4 regions of the Pseudonocardia sp. HH130629-09 genome follow, and region 1 is predicted to be linked to each of the others. Evidence: riboswitches for the same ligand, from Rfam matches in the RefSeq annotation. Region 1 holds a riboswitch; each other region holds the start of a gene.
What was found. Region 1 has a riboswitch for cobalamin ahead of XF36_RS07925 (hypothetical protein). Riboswitches for the same ligand answer to the same signal wherever they lie in the genome.

Region 1 (4,204 bases):
CGCGAGGTCGCCCTCGCACTCAGCCCCGCCGGGCGGACGCTCGTCGACGAGGTCACCCGGCTGCGCCGCGCCGAGATGCACCGGCTGCTCGCGATGCTGCCCGCCGCCGAGCGCACCGCGGTCCGCGACGCACTGCGCCGCTTCGCCGACGCCGCGGGCGAGGTCGGCGAGACCGACTGGGCCGTCGCGCCGGTGCCCGCCGAGGGCGGTGCGCGGTGACCGCGGTCCGCGCGCTGCACAGCGCGCTCGTCGGCACCCGGCCGGGGCTCGTCGGTCGGGCGACCGTCATCGGGATCGGCGCCGGCATCGGGTCGGTGCTGTTCCACGAGCTGATCCTCGGCGTGACCTGGCTGGTCACCGGGCGGGAGGACTTCTCCGACGCCGGCCGGGTCGCCTCGCCGCACCTGCCCGGGCTGGGCGTGTGGTTCCTGCTGATCGCCCCGGTGCTCGGCGGCCTGGTGTACGGCCCACTGGTCCAGCGGTTCGCCCCGGAGGCGCGCGGGCACGGGGTGCCCGAGGTGATGTTCGCCGTCGCGCGCAGGGGCGGGCGGATCCCGGCCACCGTCGCCGCGGTGAAGGCGCTCGCGTCGGGTATCTGCATCGGCACGCCCCGATCTCCGGGGTGGTGTTCGGCCTGGAGCTGATCCTGCGGTCGTTCGGCGCAGTGGCGTTCGGCGTGCTGGTGATCAGCTCGGTGGTCGCGAACGTCGTCGCCGAGGTGATCGCCGGCGGCCGCGCGATCCTGACCCTGCCGCACTTCGACCTGGGCAGCCCCGCCCAGCTGCCGCTCTACGCGCTGCTCGGGCTGCTCGCCGGGCTGCTGGGCTGGGCCTTCGCCCGGATCCTCTACGTCGTCGAGGACGCCTGTGACGCCGTCTGGCGCGGCCCGGAGTGGCTGCGCCCGGCCGTCGGCGGGCTGCTGCTCGGCGCGCTGCTGCTGGCACTGCCCCAGATGTACGGCGTCGGCTACCCCGTACTGGAGGCCGCGATCGGTGGCCGGTACGTCGTCGGGTTCCTGCTCCTGCTTGTCGTCGGGAGGATCCTCGCGTCCAGCCTCACCATCGGCGTCGGTGGGTCCGGCGGTGTGTTCGCGCCGTCGCTGTTCGTCGGTGGCACCGCCGGGACCGCCTTCGGCTACGCCGCCGCGGCCCTGTTCCCGGCGCTGGACCTGCACCCCGGCGCGTTCGGTCTGGTCGGCATGGCGGCGGTGTTCGCGGGGGCAGCGCACGCCCCGATCACCGCGGTGCTCATCGTGTTCGAGCTGACCGGCGACTACGCCCTCATCCTGCCGCTGATGGCCGCCGTCGTCCTGGCCACCGGCCTGTCGAACCTGGTGTCGCGGGACAACACCTACACGCTCAAGCTGCTGCGACGCGGGATCGACCTCGCCGCCGACACCCCGACCGACGAGGCGCTTCGCCGGGTCGTCGTCGCCCACGTGATGCGTCCCGCCGACGGCACCCCGTCCGGCCCGGAGCTGCCCGCGCTGGACCCGGTCGCCCCGGTGCACGACGTCCTCGGGGTGCTCGCCGCGCACCGGGGAGCCGCGCTGCCCGTGCGGGAGCCGGACGGGCCGCTGCTCGGGACGCTCGCCGAACACGACCTGCTCGACCATCTGCGGGGGGGGGCGGGGCGGGGGACGGTTGACCACTGACCCGGTCGCGTGATGGGCTCCCCGACGACGACGGAACAGGAAGCCGGTGCGAATCCGGCGCGGTCCCGCCACTGTCACCGGGGAGTGCCCTCCCCACACCGGTGCCACCGCCCGCGAGGGTGGGAAGGCCGGGGAGGGCGTGGGGATCCGGGAGCCAGGACACTGCCCGTCGTCGCGGATTCCCACTGGTGAGGGCGCGGACCCTCGAGGAGGACATGCGATGAGCCACGACCTGGTGGTGCTCGGTACCGATCCGTCAGGCGACGGCGCACCCCGCTCGGGTGCCCACGTCGCGGACCTGCTGGCCGACGCCGAAACCGTCTTCGCCTTCCCCCAGGCCGAGTCGACGGCCCTGTTCTACGCCGAGGCGTGGCGGGTCGAGCCGGTCACCCCGTGTGACGCCGTCGCCCGGATCGGGGCCTGGGCCGCCGCCGGTCCCGCCGGCCGCGCGGTGCTGCTGGTCGGGGGCGAGCCCGCGGCCGATGCCGCGCTCGGTGCGGTCCTCGACGGGCTGGTACGCACCGTCCCGGCGCTGCGGGCCCGGGTCGCCGAGGGCAGCCGCGTCGCGCCGCCGCACCGCAGCCCGCTGATCGGCTGAGCCCGCCGGCGGGGCGGCGCGCTCAGGCCCGCCAGCTGCCCAGCGGGTCGGCCCGGGTGAGGTCGGGCTCGGCGGCGTCGAGCGTGCGGGTGCGGCCGGGCCCGGTGTAGGCGGTCTCGAAGCGCACGGTGACCCGCCCGTGCCCGGCGCCCTGGACCCAGCCGTGGCCGTGCTCGGGGTGGGCGACGTCGTCGCCGGCGCGCCAGGGCCGGTCCGGGTCGGGTTCGCGGTCGGGGCGGCCCTGGCCGGGCACGTCGCCGGCCCCCGTGGTCGCGTCGGCCCCCGCGGTACCGCCGGCCCCCGCAGGACTGTCGGCCCCCGCGGTCGCGCCCGTCCTCGTCGTCGCGTCGGTGTCCGGTGGTGCGTCGAGCACGGCCACCCCCGCCGCGCCGGCCGGGGCGTCGGCCGCGGGCGGGGGGTCCAGGGCCGAGGCCGTCGTCCAACCGTTCTCCGAGGGCACCGCGTCGAACAGGGCCAGCGGCGGCTCGTCGCCGAAGCCGGAGACCGACACGCCCAGCAGCCGCACCCCGCCCTCGCCGACCGCGCCCTCGGCCAGCCGTCGCGCCACCGCGACCAGGGTCGCCAGGTCCCGGGTGCCGAACGGGGTCGTCTCCGACCGGGTGTGGGTGGTGAAGTCCCCGGTCCGTGCCTTCACGGTGACGGTGCGGGCGGTCCGACCGTCGGTGACCAGCCGTCGGTGCACGGCGACGCAGATCGACTCCACCGCGGTGTGCACCGCGCTCATCGCGGTCAGGTCGGCGTCGAAGGTCGTCTCCGCGCTGATCTGCTTTGCGGCACCGCGCGGGGCGACCGGACGGTCGTCGATGCCGCGGGCGAGACGGTGCAGCTCGGACCCGATCGCGCTGCCCAGCACCCCGGCGACCTCGCGGGCGTCCATCGCGGCGAGCTGCCCGATCGTCTCGATCCCGATCTTCCGCAGCGCCTCGCCGGAGACCGGACCGATGCCCCACAGCGACCGCACCGGCAGCGGGTCGAGCACGGCCGCCTGCTCGGTGTGGGCGATCACCCGCAGCCCGTCCGGCTTGGCCAGCTCGGAGGCGATCTTCGCGATCTGCTTGCCCGACCCGGCGCCCACCGAGGCGGGCAGCCCGGTGCGGTCGTGCACCGCGCCGCGCAGCCGGGTGCCCCACTCCCGCACCTGGTCGGGAGAGGCGCCCACGAGGTCGGGCGGCTCCACGAACGCCTCGTCCACCGACACCGGCTCCAGCACGGGGGAGAACTCGCCGAGGACGGCCATGACCTCCTCGGACAGCGCTTTGTACAGGGAGAACCGGGGCGGCAGGACCGTCGCGTGCGGGCAGCGCCGCCGCGCCTGGCCCATCGGCATCGCCGAGCGGGCCCCGAACACCCGGGCCTGGTAGCTCGCCCCCGCGACGACGCCGCGCGGTCCCGCGCCGCCGACGAGGACCGGACGGTCGGCCAGGGTGGGCCGGGTGAGCTGCTCGACGGAGGCGAAGAACGCGTCCATGTCGAGGTGCAGCACCCAGCGGTCGGCCGCCGCGGTCACTCCATCATCACCCGTGCATCGTGCCCCGGCGCACCGACAGGATCGCGTCGCCGTCGGCGACGGTGACGGCCGGGGCCACCGGTCCCGCCCCGGCGACGGCGCCCGGGTGGTCGTCGAGGCCGGTGGGGACGTCGGTGACCCACCAGCTCCCGGCGGTGCCGGTCCAGTCCAGCACCCGGGCCGGGCTGTGCGGCGGGGACAGGGTGATCGCGTCCATCGGGCTCGACAGGCCCTCGCCGGTGGCCTTGAGCAGCGCCTCCTTCCGGGTCCAGGTGACCAGGAAGCCGGTCCCGTCGGGCGTCCCCGCGGCGAGCTCGGCGGGGGACAGGGCGTGCCGGACCAGGCCGTCGAGGCCGGACAGGGGGCGGTGCGCCTCGACGTCGACGCCGACCGGCCCGGTCCCGACCGCGACACCGACCAGCGC
Region 2 (4,204 bases), 810 kb from region 1:
GCATGGTCAGCATTCGCCGCCACAGATCGACCGCCCGCACCGTCCGGTGCACCGCGATCTCGCCGCGCCCGGCGGCCGCCTCGTACTCGTTGTAGCGGGCCGCGAACGCGTTCCCGTAGAGGTCGTGCAGGTCCGGCACCTCGTCCGGGGAGAACAGCGTCCAGCTCTCGTCGGCCTCGACGCGGCGGAGGAACTCGTCCGGCACCCAGTTCGCGGTGTTCATGTCGTGGGTGCGGCGCCGGTCGTCGCCGGTGTTCTTGCGCAGGTCGAGGAACTCCTCGACGTCGACGTGCCACGTCTCCAGGTATGCGCAGGCCGCGCCCTTGCGCTTGCCGCCCTGGTTGACCGCGACGGCGGTGTCGCCGGCGATCTTGAGGAACGGGACGACGCCCTGGGAGACGCCGTTCGTGCCGCGGATGTGCGCGCCGAGCCCGCGGACCGGGGTCCAGTCGTTGCCCAGCCCGCCCGAGTACTTGGCCAGCAGCGCGTTGTTCCGGTAGCCCTGGAAGATCGAGTTCAGGTCGTCGTCGACGGTGGTGAGGAAACACGACGAGAGCTGCGGTCGCGTCGTCCCCGAGTTGAACAGCGTCGGCGTCGACGCCATGAAATCGAACGAGGACAGCAGCTCGTAGAACTCGACCGCCCGGGCCTCGCGGTCGATCTCGCGGGCCGCGAGGCCCATCGCGACGCGCAGGAAGAACGCCTGCGGTAGCTCGAAGCGGGTGCCGCGCTCGTGTAGGAAGTAGCGGTCGTAGAGCGTCTGCAGGCCGAGGAAGCCGATCTGCAGATCACGCTCCGGGCGCAGCGCCGCGCTGACCCGATCCAGGTCGAACGTGGCGAGCTCCGGGTCGACGAGACCGGTCGCGATCGCGTGCCTCAGGTAGTCCCGGAAGTAGGACGGGTACCGATCTGCCATCGTTGCCTGGTCCGGGGCCTGCCCGGTGCCGGCGAGGTGTGACACGGCCTCGGCGCGCAACCGGTCCATCAGCAGCCGGGAGGCGACCAGCGAGTAGTCGGGTTCGCGCTCGACGAGCGTGCGCGCCGCCATCACGAGTGCCTGGGCCACCTCGTCGGCGGTGATGCCGTCGTAGACCGTGCGGTCGAGCTCGTCGAGGACCGGGTCGGCGGAGACGTCGGCGATGCCGGTGACGGCCTCGTCGAGCACGGTCCGGACGCGACCGCGGTCCAGTTGGACGCGCGTGCCGTCCGGCTGGGTGACGTGCACGGTGGCGGCCGATGCGGCGGGGGCTTCCCCACCCTCGCCGCGGGCCCGGGCGTGCTCGTCGCGGTAGAGCACATAGGAGCGTGCGACCTTGTGGTGCTCGCCGCGCATCAGCGCCAGCTCGACCTGGTCCTGGATCTGCTCGACGTGCACGGCCGGCGTCGGGTGCCGTCCCAGTGCCGCGACGACCTGGTCGGTCAGCTCGCCGACCAGGTGGCGCAGCCGCGACGAGCTCATGGTGGCGTCCTCGGCCAGGAACGCCTTGGACATGGCCAGTGAGATCTTCGACGCGTCGAACTCCGTCTCGGAGCCGTCGCGGCGGATCACCCGCAGCGTCGCCCGGGATATCGATTCGGGTAAGGCTGGGGGAGCGGTGGTAGCGGTCACGGACCCTCTCCTCGCGAGTCACCGTCGCTCCACGACCGGTGGGGAGGATGGGCGGACACGCGGGCGCGACCGGCCCTGGTGCCCTCCCTCGGGGCCCCGGAGCGGCGCGCACCGACGGTGCGCGCACCGGTGGCAGGTCTTCGGACTCGCGGGCGCCGTACTCGTTCCTACTGGCCGTCGCTTCCCAGGAGCGTGTGCTCCCAGTGCCTGTGACGGCGGTCGTTCCCACTCACCGCTGCGGGGCAGTCCCGGACTCGCACCGGGTTCCCTCTTGCCTCACCGGCCCGTGCGGACCGGTGAACCACCAGCGCAGCGGACACTACATCTGGGGCAGGTGCGCATTCGATACCCCTACACCTCGGGCGTGTCACCTGCAGTGAGCACCAAGGACCTCAGCCGTAGAGAGCCTCGGCGTTGCCCCGCAGAACCGTACGCGCGAGCTCGCCGTCGCCGGTCGCCGCCGTCATCCGCGCGAGCTCGCCCGCCCGGTCGCCCCACGGCTCGTCACTGGCGAACAGCAGGCGGTCGGCGCCGATGCCACGCCGCTCGATCTCGGCGGCCATCCAGCGCGGTGCGAAGCCGATCGCCCAGCTCGTGTCCGTGTAGACCTTCTTCCCCGCCTCGATCCAGTCGAAGAACCGGCTGCCGATCAGCTTGATGTGCCCGCTCATCCCACCGCCGAGATGCACGAGGTGCAGGCGCACGTCGTCGGCGTACCAGTCCACGAGGTTGCCGATCTCGTCCACGTCGGACGCGCCGCCGGGCGAGGTGTGGACGTGCACCGTGAGGTCGAGCTCGCGGGCGGTCGCGAAGATCTGGTCCAGCTGCGGCCGGCAGGCCTCGTCGGACGCCCGGCCACCGAGCAGGAAGCTGATCTTGATTGCCTTCACGCCGGGTTCGCGGGCGAGCGCGAGCGCGGACGTCGTCATCTCGGCGTCCTGCGGCCGCGGTGAGGCCCAGATCCCGGCGCGGATCCGCTCGTCGGTGGCTGCGGCCTCCAGGCAGAGCTCGTTCAGGGCGAACGATGCCGACGCGTCCGGGACCCCGTAGTTCGGGATGGCGAGTGCGAGCTCGGTGCCCTCCGCGTCGAGGTCGTCCTGCAGCATCCGGACGGTTGCCCGAGCGGAGATGTCGGGGTTGACCGGCGGCCCGCCGTAGAACGGGTACGACGGGAGGACTCCGAGGTGGCGGTGGGCGTCATGGGGGCTCGCGCTCATATCTCATAGTGAGCCTTTTTCAACCTGCCGTTCCGGCAGCTCAGGGGCCTGGTTGTGTGGGTGCAGACGCCGAGCTGGCGAGCCGGTGACCTGTGCAGCTGTGGTCAGACCCGAATCCGCGAGTAGGCTATGAGCTGATCTTGGTCGGCCAAAGTTGATGTTGCTTGGGTCGGGAGTTGGGTGGTGGGCAAGCGGGCGGCCCGAGTGTCGCCTCGGGTGGCGGGTTCCTGTGCTGGTCGGGGCCGGTGCGGCCGGGTCAGGACGGAGCGGGCAGGGCGCGGACGCGGGCGAGGACCTCGGCGAGTAGGTGCTCGCCGGGTGGTAGGCGCAGGGTGAGGCCGCGGGCGTGGCGCACGAGGCGGGCGGGGATGGTGATCAGCCGCCGGCGCAGGGTGGCGATCATGGCCTGGCCGCCGCGGACGCCGTGCCCGACCAGGCGCCCGTCGCGGGTGCGGGCGGTGAGGTGGTGCAGCCACCCGCTGGTGGTGGCGGCCAGGAGTGCGCCCCACATCCAGGCTCGGTTCACCGCGAGGTGTCCGGAGGGGAGGTGGCGCAGCGCGGCGCCGTGCTTGGTGTCGCGGAACAGGTTCTCCACCTTCGTGCGGTGGCGGTACCAGTACTCGGCCTGCGCGGCTGCGGCAGGTGTGGAGACGTCGAGGTTGGTCACGATGAACGAGTAGGCGAACACCCCGTCGACCTTGGCCACCGTAGCGAGGTCGTCGAGCGGGAGCGCCCGCTGGGCGGGGTGCAGGGTGCGTCGGCGCCGCGCTCGCGGGTCACCGGAGACCTGGCCGTGGTCCAGGTCGAGCCGGACCCGACGGATCAGCAGCTGGGTCGCTGCGGGCCACCAGTTCGGGCAATAGTCGGCCACCGCGACCTGCGCGCCGGTCATGTCGATCGCGTCGGTCCACCCGTCGGCCGCGACGCCGTCGAGGATGCGCCACAGCGGCGCGATGCGTCGGGCGCCGATGGCGAACTCCACGCCGACGAACAGGGCTGCGCGGGCGAGCTGCCCGGCGAAGTAGCCCGCGTCCGCACGCACGCGGACTCGCCCCGCCCGCGCCTGCGCGGGGAGCGCGGCCAGCGCCCGGTAGAACAGCTCGGCGCTGGTGGCGCGGGGGTCATCCCGGCCCGAACCGAGGTCAGCGGCCAGCACCACCGCGGTGTCGGCCCAGGTCGCGACGTGCGGGCGGGCGACCCGCTGGCCTTGGTGGTTGAACGCCACGCCCTGCTTGAGCCGGCCGTAAACCTCGACATCGGTGGTGTCCAGATCGATCGTCACGTCCGCCGTCAGCTGCTCGGCCCGGTCCGGGTCGACCTGGGCGAGCAGGTCCAGCGCGGTGGTGTGCACGTCACCGAGCCCGGTCTCCACCGCCGC
Region 3 (4,204 bases), 1.7 Mb from region 1:
CCGCGCCGCTCGCGGGGGCGATGCGCTGGACGAACAGCGCGTCGGAGAAGCCCATCATGCCCAGGCCGACCGGGCGGTGGCGCAGGTTGGACCGGCGGGCCTCGGGGATCGTGTAGAAGTTGATGTCCACGACGTTGTCGAGCATCCGCACCGCGGTCGTCACCGTGCGGCGGAGCTTGTCCGCGTCGAGCCCGTCGCGCGTGACGTGCGCGGCGAGGTTCACCGAGCCGAGGTTGCAGACAGCGACCTCGCCCTCGTCGCCGGCGCGGGTGTTGAGGGTGATCTCGGTGCACAGGTTCGACGAGTGCACCACCCCCGCGTGCTGCTGCGGGCTGCGCAGGTTGCACGGGTCCTTGAACGTGATCCACGGGTGCCCGGTCTCGAACAGCATGGTCAGCATCCGCCGCCACAGCTCGACCGCGCGCACCGTGCGGTGCACCCGGATCTCGCCGCGTGCCGCGGCCGCCTCGTACTCGCGGTACCGCTGCGCGAACGCGGTGCCGTAGAGGTCGTGCAGGTCGGGCACCTCGTCCGGGGAGAACAGGGTCCACTCGGCGTCGGCCTGCACGCGGCGCAGGAACTCGTCGGGCACCCAGTTCGCGGTGTTCATGTCGTGGGTCCGGCGACGGTCGTCGCCGGTGTTCTTGCGCAGGTCGAGGAACTCCTCGATGTCGACGTGCCAGGTCTCCAGATAGGCACACGCCGCGCCCTTGCGCTTGCCGCCCTGGTTCACCGCGACGGCCGTGTCCCCGGCGATCTTGAGGAACGGCACCACCCCCTGGGAGACGCCGTTGGTGCCGCGGATGTGCGCGCCGAGGCCGCGGACCGGGGTCCAGTCGTTGCCGAGCCCGCCGGAGTACTTGGCCAGCAGCGCGTTGTTCCGGTAGCCGCCGAAGATCGACTCCAGGTCGTCGTCGACGGTGGTGAGGAAGCACGACGACAGCTGCGGCCGGGTGGTGCCGGAGTTGAACAGCGTCGGGGTCGAGGCCATGAAGTCGAAGCTCGACAGGACCTCGTAGAACTCGATCGCCCGGGCCTCGCGGTCGATCTCGCGCACCGCCAGTCCCATCGCGACCCGCAGGAAGAACGCCTGCGGCAGCTCGAAGCGCACGCCGCGCTCGTGCAGGAAGTAGCGGTCGTAGAGGGTCTGCATGCCGAGGAAGCCGATCTGCAGGTCACGGTCCGGGCGGATGGCGGCGGTGACCCGGTCCAGGTCGAAGGTCGCGAGCTCGGGGTCGACCAGGCCGATCGCGATGGCGTGGCGCAGGTAGTCCTTCGTGTAGGGCGCGTACCGCTCGGTCATCGTCGCGTGGTCCGGGGTCTCCCGGGTGCCCGCCAGGCGCGAGACGGCTTCGGCGCGGAGCCGGTCCAGCAGCAGCCGGGACGCCACCAGGGAGTACGCGGGCTCGCGCTCCACCAGGGTGCGGGCGGCCAGGACCAGGGCCTGGGCCAGCTCGTCGGCGGTGATGCCGTCGTAGACGGTGCGGTCCAGCTCGGCGAGCACCGGCTCCGGCGCGACGTCGGCGATGCCGTCGCACGCCTCGCCGAGCACCGCGGCGACCCGGTCACGGTCCAGCGGGGTCCGGCTGCCGTCGGGCCCGGTGACGTGCACGACCGGTGCGTCCGACGCGCGGTCCCCGCCGTCGCGTTCCCGGGCCCGTGCCTGCTGCTCGCGGTAGAGCACGTAGGAACGGGCGACCTTGTGGTGGCCGCCGCGCATCAGGGCGAGCTCGACCTGGTCCTGGATCTGCTCGACGTGCACGGCGTGCGCCGGGTGCCGGGTCAGCGCCGCGACGACCTGGTCGGTCAGCCCGGCCACGAGGTGGTGCAGCCGCGATGACGTCGCGCCCGAGTCCCCCTCGACCGCCAGGAACGCCTTGGTCGTCGCCACCGAGATCTTCGTGGCGTCGAACCCGGTCTCGGAGCCGTCGCGCCGGATGACGCGCAGGGTCGGGGGTGCTGTTGCCGGTGCAGCGGTGGAAGCCGTCACGGGCTCTCTCCTCGCGAGTCGCCGTCGCCTCCGGGGCGGGCGCGGTGCGAGGAGGCGGCGGGTCGGCGTGTCGTCGGCGGCCCACCGCACCCTGGCGCCGTCCCACGAGGCCCCGGAGCAGCGCGCACCGGTCGGTACGCGCACCGGTGGCAGGTCTTCGGACTCACGGGCGCACTGCTCACACCTACTGGCTGTCGCTTCCCGGGATCACTCCCAGTGCTGTTGACGGCGGTCGTTCCCGTTCACCGCTGCGGGGCAGTCCCGGATTCCCACCGGGTTCCCTCTTGCCTCACCGGCCCGTGCGGGCCGGTGAACCACCAGCGCTCCGGACACTACATCTGGTGCTTCAGTGCACGCGAGCCCCCTATCGGTTCCGGATTCGGCGCTCGCCGGGTCACGCACGGTGAACATCGCCGGGTCACCGGCCCGGCGGTCCCTTCCGCCCACCGGGCCACCCCGATACCGTCGGCCATACTGTTGCCATAGATGTGCAGGAGAGTGCGATGACCTTCGGAGCCGACCTCGACGCCGCGCACTGGCTGCGCCGGTGGGACGCCCAGCAGGAGCGCTACGTCCCCGACCGCGAGGAGCTGTTCGCGCTGGCGCTCGACGTCGTGGCCCGGCTCGCCGGCACGCCCGGACGGGTGCTCGACCTGGCCTGCGGGCCCGGGTCGTTCGCGGCCCGCGCGGCGGCGCGCTGGAGCGGGGCCGAGGTGGTCGGCGTCGACGTCGACCCGGTCATGCTGGAGCTGGCCCGGCGGACCACCGGTGAGCGCGTCCACTGGGTCGACGCCGACCTGTCGGGTCCGGGGTGGGTCGCGGCCGTCGGCGGGCCGTTCGACGCGGCCGTGTCGGCGACGGCGCTGCACTGGCTGCCGGAGACCGCGCTGCCCGACCTCGCGGCCCGGCTCGCCTCGGTGCTGCGCCCCGGCGGGGTGTTCGTCGACGTCGACACCCTGCTCGCCGATCCGGCCGCACCCCGGCTCGCCGCGCTCACCCTGGAGCTGCGGCACGAACGGACCGACCGCGGCCTGGTGACCGGCGAGGACTTCCGCACCTGGTGGGACGCCCTGGCGGACGAGCCCGGGCTGGACGGGCTGTTCGCCGAGCGCGCGCGGCGCTTCGCGGACCGGCCCACCGGTGGCTCGTCGCTGCGGGCCTGGGAGGACGCGCTGCGGGGCGCCGGGTTCGTCGAGGTGGCGACCCTGACCCAGGTGTTCGACCGGCGGACGCTGGTCGCGATCCGCTGACGCTCAACCGGCCGCGCGGCCCTCCTCGGAGGCGCGCAGCCCGGGGACGAACACGTGCGGGTCGAGGGCCGGTGGCCGCGGTGCAGCACCCGGCCCGCCCGCGCGGACCCATGCGGCGACGGCGTCGGTGGCCGTCGCGTCGAGCACGGCGCGCAGCCATACCGGCCGCGCCCCGGCGCGGCGGGCGCCCGGTGCCGGCGCCACCACCACGACGTCGGAGTCCGCGCACGGGCCCAGGCACTCGCTCGTCCGGAACCGGGCGTGCCCCGCCGCGCCGCCGGCGAGCCGGTCGAGCAGTGCGTCGTGGTGGGCGCGTTCGAGGTCCGGGTGCTTGCGGCCGGAGCCGCAGCAGCAGCCCCGGCAGACGGTGACGGCGGGGAGCGCGGACATGGCCCGACCCTACGTCACGACTGACGGACTGTTCAGGTGTCGGGGATGTCCGCGGCGACGACGAGGTACCCGGCGTTCGGTCGTACCGCCTCCCCGCGTCGCTCACCCCGTCGCGACCGGATCGGGTGTCGGGAGGACCCGGCCGTCGGCGACGGTCACCACCCGGTCCGCCGCGGACACCGCCACCGGATCGTGGCTCACGAGCACGACGGCGAGCCCGTCGCCGCACGCCCGGCGCAGCTCGGCCAGCACCAGCGCGCGGTGCTCGGCGTCGAGCGCCGAGGTCGCCTCGTCGGCGACCAGCACGGCGGGCCGCGCCAGCAGCGCCCGCGCCACCGACGCCCGCTGCAGCTGCCCGCCCGACAGCCCGCCCGGCCGCCGCGCCGCGACGTCCCGGGCCACCCCGAGCCGTGCCAGCAGGGCGGCGGCGTCGGCGTGCGCGCCGGCGCGGGACCGGCCGTGCAGCAGCACCCCCGGCCGCGCGACCTGGTCCAGCACCGGGCGGTGGTCGAGGAACGCCGACCGGCAGTCCTGGTGGACGTACTGCACCGGACGCCGGGTGCCGGCGCCGTCG
Region 4 (4,204 bases), 820 kb from region 1:
GAGGCCCCCACGGCGGCGTGTACATCGCGCGGGCCAGCCACTGACACGTCGCGGCCACTCCGCCCGCGTACCAGTCCGGGCCCTTGACCTCCGAGCCTGCGGCGTTGAGCCGCGCCGCCGTTGCCCAGACCGATGCGAAGTCCGCGCGCGGCACCCGCAGATTCCCTCGGGGAATCTGCTCGACCTGCTCAACGGTCGCCGCCGTCATGGCAGAAGAGTGACACGCCGGACCGACAGATCACCACTGAACGATCCGGGTCGAGTTCCCTTCCTGTCGATGGACGCCTATCTCATCGGCGGCAACGTGCGAGGAGCGAGCGCCGCTGCTGGAACCGCGACACCCTCCTGTCGAACGACCTGTGCACCGTCGATCGACGGGATGACGAAGTCGCACAACCCGAGCCAGCGGCCGTCGATGGAACGGACCCAGCCGCGCAGCGTGCCGGGAACGCGTCCGGTCAGATGCAGACTGTGATGCATCCGTTCACGGATCGACCCGGCCGGAACCGCCGCGACCTCGTCGCGAGCCGGGCCGTAGAGCATGTCGAAGTCGACCCAGATCGGCTTTTCCAGCGGAGGGGGCGGCGGCCGGAACTGGCCCATCTCGCTCATCAAAGGCTCCCCATGACATGCGCGTGCGGATGCGAGCCCGGGGGAGCGGGATCAGCGATCGACCGTAGGCGCTCACGGCCGCGCGGCCAAGTGATCGGGAGGAACGCCTGCGGCGTGGCCTGACGGCCCGGTGGCTTGCCACGGCCGGTCTCCCGATCAAGGGCGCTTCGCGTCGCTACGCGACAGGCCTTCGGCCTGCCCGTGGACCGCGAGCCTCGCCGGCCGTGCCGGGTCGCCCTGACGGGCAGCGGGGTACAGCGCCCCGCCACCCGCAAGGGGTTCCCGGGCCGACAGGCCCGACGATCATCGGGAGGCCACCATGACCGGCCGACAGAACACCGCCCAGCAGGCTCGGATCGCGGTCGAGCAGGACCTCGAGGAGCGCCGCGGCGGTGCCGCGCAGGTGATGGGGTTCTCGGTGCGGGTCGCCGGTCGGGTGCCGGTCCGGCTGGACCTGCGCAACTCCGGCACCACGGAACGCCAGCTGGGTCTCTCGCTCGGGATGGTGCTGGTGTATCTGCGCACCCACTACACCGCGCGGCTGGTCGAGCAGGCGTGGACCGAGGCGGCGCCGCTGGCGCGGTCGCTGACCCCGTTCCTGGCCGGGCGCCGTCGTGGGGTGATGGCGACCGGACCGTGGTCGGTCGCGGCGATGGTGCAGCTCGGCGGCGCGCCGAAAGTGATCGCGTCGCTGAACGAGACCCGTCCGGGTGCGGAGTTGCCGACGATGCTTCGGATGCAGCTCGGCCCGATTACTTGGGACCTGTGCGACGCGACGGCGTACACGGCGATGCTCAACGGGTGGCGGTCGGCGGCGAATCTGTTGGCTGTGGACAGTCCGGACCTGGAGTGACCGTTTGTGGATGGATCGGCCCGGCCGCTGGGGCGGCCGGGCCGATCCGCGCGATGCTCGGGGTATGGAGTGGCGGGTGGGCGTGTTGCGGCCGGGTGTGGAGAACGTGGACTGGACGGCCGGCGGTGACGCGCCGTCGGGGACGACGGCGCGTACGCAGGCGATTGATGCGTTGACGGCGCTGGTCGAGCTTGAGGGGATCCGGCAGGAGTACCGGATGCACGTCGGCGACGTCCCGGTGATGGTCTGGCCGGGAATGCATCCGGACGGCCGGCTCGATGTATCCGGGCTCGACGCTGCGGTCCCGGACGACCGTGACGCCCCGGCAGGTTGGTGACCGTTGCTCGGGATCAAGGCGAAATGGCCACATTGCGATAGAAGGCTGTACGCACGATTTGAGGTGGCAACCTGCACATCCCGGAGGTGACCGGCGCCTGACGCCGACCTGCACCTTCGCCGAGCCTCGAACGGTCGGAGCGGGCCACGTTCACGACGACCTTCAGCTTGGCCGTCCGGTCGATCGCCTGAACGACTGTTCATGCTCGCAGTCCGATGCTGCAGTCTGGGCTGGTTCGATCTAGGCTCGATGATGCCGACGGTCCGCCCGCGGCCCGGTGACGGGGAGCGGGCGGGGCAAGAGGGAACCCGGTGCGAGTCCGGGACTGCCCCGCAGCGGTGAGTGGGAACGACCGCCGTCACGAGAGCACTGGGAGCACCCGCTCCTGGGAAGCGACGGCCAGTAGGTACGAGATCGGCGTCCACGAGTCCGAAGACCTGCCGACGGTGCGTGCGCCGTCCGGTGTGCGCGGATCCGTGGCCCCGAGGGAGGGTCGAGCGGACGCACGGGCACCCGTCTGCTCGGACGCCGTCGCACCTCCTCGCGCACCCTGCGGATCCTCCACCGCTCGCGAGGAGAAGAGCTGTGACGAGTTCGACCACCACTGTGCTGGGCTATCCGCGGATCGGTCCGCGCCGGGAGCTCAAGCGTGCGACCGAGGCGTTCTGGGCCGGTCGCAGCGACGAGGCGGCGCTGCGGGACACGGCCGCCCGGATTCGCCGGGACACCTGGGGGGAGTTGGACGGTGCCGGTCTCGGCTCGGTACCGGGCAACACGTTCTCCTACTACGACCACGTCCTGGACACCGCGCTGGCCGTGGACGCCGTGCCGGAGCGGTTCGCCGGCATCGAGGACCCGATCCGGCGGATGTTCGCGATGGCCCGCGGCGTCGAGGGTGCCCCGGCGTGCGAGATGACGAAGTGGTTCGACACGAACTACCACTACCTCGTCCCCGAGCTCGGCCCGGACACCGCGCTGGCCCCCCGCAGCACAAAGGTCATCGAAGACTTCCGCGAGGCGCAGCGCCAGGGCGTGACGACCCGCCCTGTGCTGGTCGGTCCGGTGACGCTGCTGCTGCTGTCCAAGGCGGCGGACGGCGCGCCGGAGGGGTTCACTCCGCTGGACCTGCTGGGTCCGCTCGTCGAGGTCTACGCGGACCTGCTGCTCGAGCTCGCCGAGGCCGGCGCCGGATGGGTCCAGCTCGACGAGCCGGCGTTCGCCGCCGACCGCTCGAATGCCGAGGTCGACGCACTGCGGACCGCCTACGACCGCCTGGCCGCCCTGAAGCGCCGTCCGCGGATCCTCGTCGCGAGCTACTTCGGACGGCTCGGTGGCGCGCTGCCGGTGCTCGCGCGCACGGGGGTCGACGGCATCGCGCTGGACCTGGTTGCCGGCGCCGCGGATCTCGACGGCATCGAGAAGGTCGAGGGCCTGGACCGCAAGCTCGTCCTCGCCGGCGTCGTGGACGGACGCAACGTCTGGCGCACGGACCTCGACGCCGCGCTGGCGAAAGCACAGCGCCTGACCGGCGTCGCGGGCCGGGTGGGGGTCTCGACGTCCTGCTCGCTGCTGCACGTGCCCTACGACCTGGCCGTCGAGACGGCGCTGCCCTCCGAGGTGACCGACCGGCTGGCGTTCGCGCGCCAGAAGGTCGACGAGGTCGTGCTGATCGGTCGGGCGCTGGCGGACGGCCGCGAGTCGGTCGCCGCGGAGTTCGACGCCGCGGCCGCACTCCGGGAACGGGTGCGGGAGACCTCCGGCCGTGACGACGCGGTGCGCGCGCGGCTGGGCGAGCTCGGGTCCGACCACTACCGGCGCGGAGCCGCCGACGTGCGCGCGAAGGAACAGCGCGACGCTCTCGGCCTGCCGGAGGTCCCGACCACGACGATCGGCTCGTTCCCGCAGACCGCGGAGATCCGGAAGGACCGCGCGGCTCACCGCTCGGGGGAGATCGACGACGCCGAGTACGAGGCGCGTATGCGCGCCGAGATCACGCGTGTGATCGAGCTCCAGGAGAGCATCGGCCTGGACGTGCTCGTGCACGGCGAGCCGGAGCGCAACGACATGGTGCAGTACTTCGCGGAGAACCTGGACGGCTTCGCGACGACGGAGCTGGGCTGGGTGCAGTCCTACGGCTCGCGTTGCGTGCGCCCGCCGATCCTGTACGCCGACGTCTCGCGGCCGCGTCCGATCACGGTCGAGTGGGCGCGGTACGCGCAGTCGCTGTCGTCGAAGCCGGTCAAGGGCATGCTGACCGGGCCGGTGACGATCCTGGCCTGGTCGTTCGTGCGCGACGACCAGCCGATCGACGCCACGGCGCGCCAGGTTGGGCTCGCGCTGCGCGACGAGGTCACCGACCTCGAGGCGGCCGGGATCCGCATCGTCCAGGTCGACGAGCCGGC

Region 2: it holds a riboswitch for cobalamin, as region 1 does, so the genes downstream of both, XF36_RS04425 (ribonucleoside-diphosphate reductase subunit alpha) here and XF36_RS07925 (hypothetical protein) in region 1, are expected to answer to the same signal.
Region 3: it holds a riboswitch for cobalamin, as region 1 does, so the genes downstream of both, XF36_RS00015 (ribonucleoside-diphosphate reductase subunit alpha) here and XF36_RS07925 (hypothetical protein) in region 1, are expected to answer to the same signal.
Region 4: it holds a riboswitch for cobalamin, as region 1 does, so the genes downstream of both, metE (5-methyltetrahydropteroyltriglutamate--homocysteine S-methyltransferase) here and XF36_RS07925 (hypothetical protein) in region 1, are expected to answer to the same signal.

What each region holds. Positions count from the first base shown of each region.
Region 1 is NZ_CP011868.1:1,746,600-1,750,803, forward strand. It holds gene XF36_RS07910 (MarR family winged helix-turn-helix transcriptional regulator) at 1-219, shown strand, start outside; gene XF36_RS35140 (chloride channel protein) at 216-644, shown strand; gene XF36_RS07920 (chloride channel protein) at 623-1,654, shown strand; cobalamin riboswitch at 1,652-1,839, shown strand; gene XF36_RS07925 (hypothetical protein) at 1,875-2,252, shown strand; gene XF36_RS07930 (DNA polymerase IV) at 2,275-3,741, opposite strand; gene XF36_RS07935 (4'-phosphopantetheinyl transferase family protein) at 3,788-4,204, opposite strand, start outside.
Region 2 is NZ_CP011868.1:932,687-936,890, forward strand. It holds gene XF36_RS04425 (ribonucleoside-diphosphate reductase subunit alpha) at 1-1,609, opposite strand, end outside; cobalamin riboswitch at 1,724-1,930, opposite strand; gene XF36_RS04430 (amidohydrolase family protein) at 2,002-2,826, opposite strand; gene XF36_RS04435 (IS1380 family transposase) at 3,083-4,204, opposite strand, start outside.
Region 3 is NZ_CP011868.1:3,159-7,362, forward strand. It holds partial or broken gene XF36_RS00015 (ribonucleoside-diphosphate reductase subunit alpha) at 1-1,990, opposite strand, end outside; cobalamin riboswitch at 2,122-2,324, opposite strand; gene XF36_RS00020 (class I SAM-dependent methyltransferase) at 2,494-3,240, shown strand; gene XF36_RS00025 (hypothetical protein) at 3,244-3,630, opposite strand; gene XF36_RS00030 (ABC transporter ATP-binding protein) at 3,733-4,204, opposite strand, start outside.
Region 4 is NZ_CP011868.1:922,385-926,588, forward strand. It holds gene XF36_RS31275 (hypothetical protein) at 1-208, opposite strand, end outside; gene XF36_RS04380 (hypothetical protein) at 286-612, opposite strand; gene XF36_RS04385 (hypothetical protein) at 932-1,465, shown strand; gene XF36_RS04390 (hypothetical protein) at 1,530-1,802, shown strand; cobalamin riboswitch at 2,045-2,261, shown strand; gene metE (5-methyltetrahydropteroyltriglutamate--homocysteine S-methyltransferase) at 2,388-4,204, shown strand, end outside.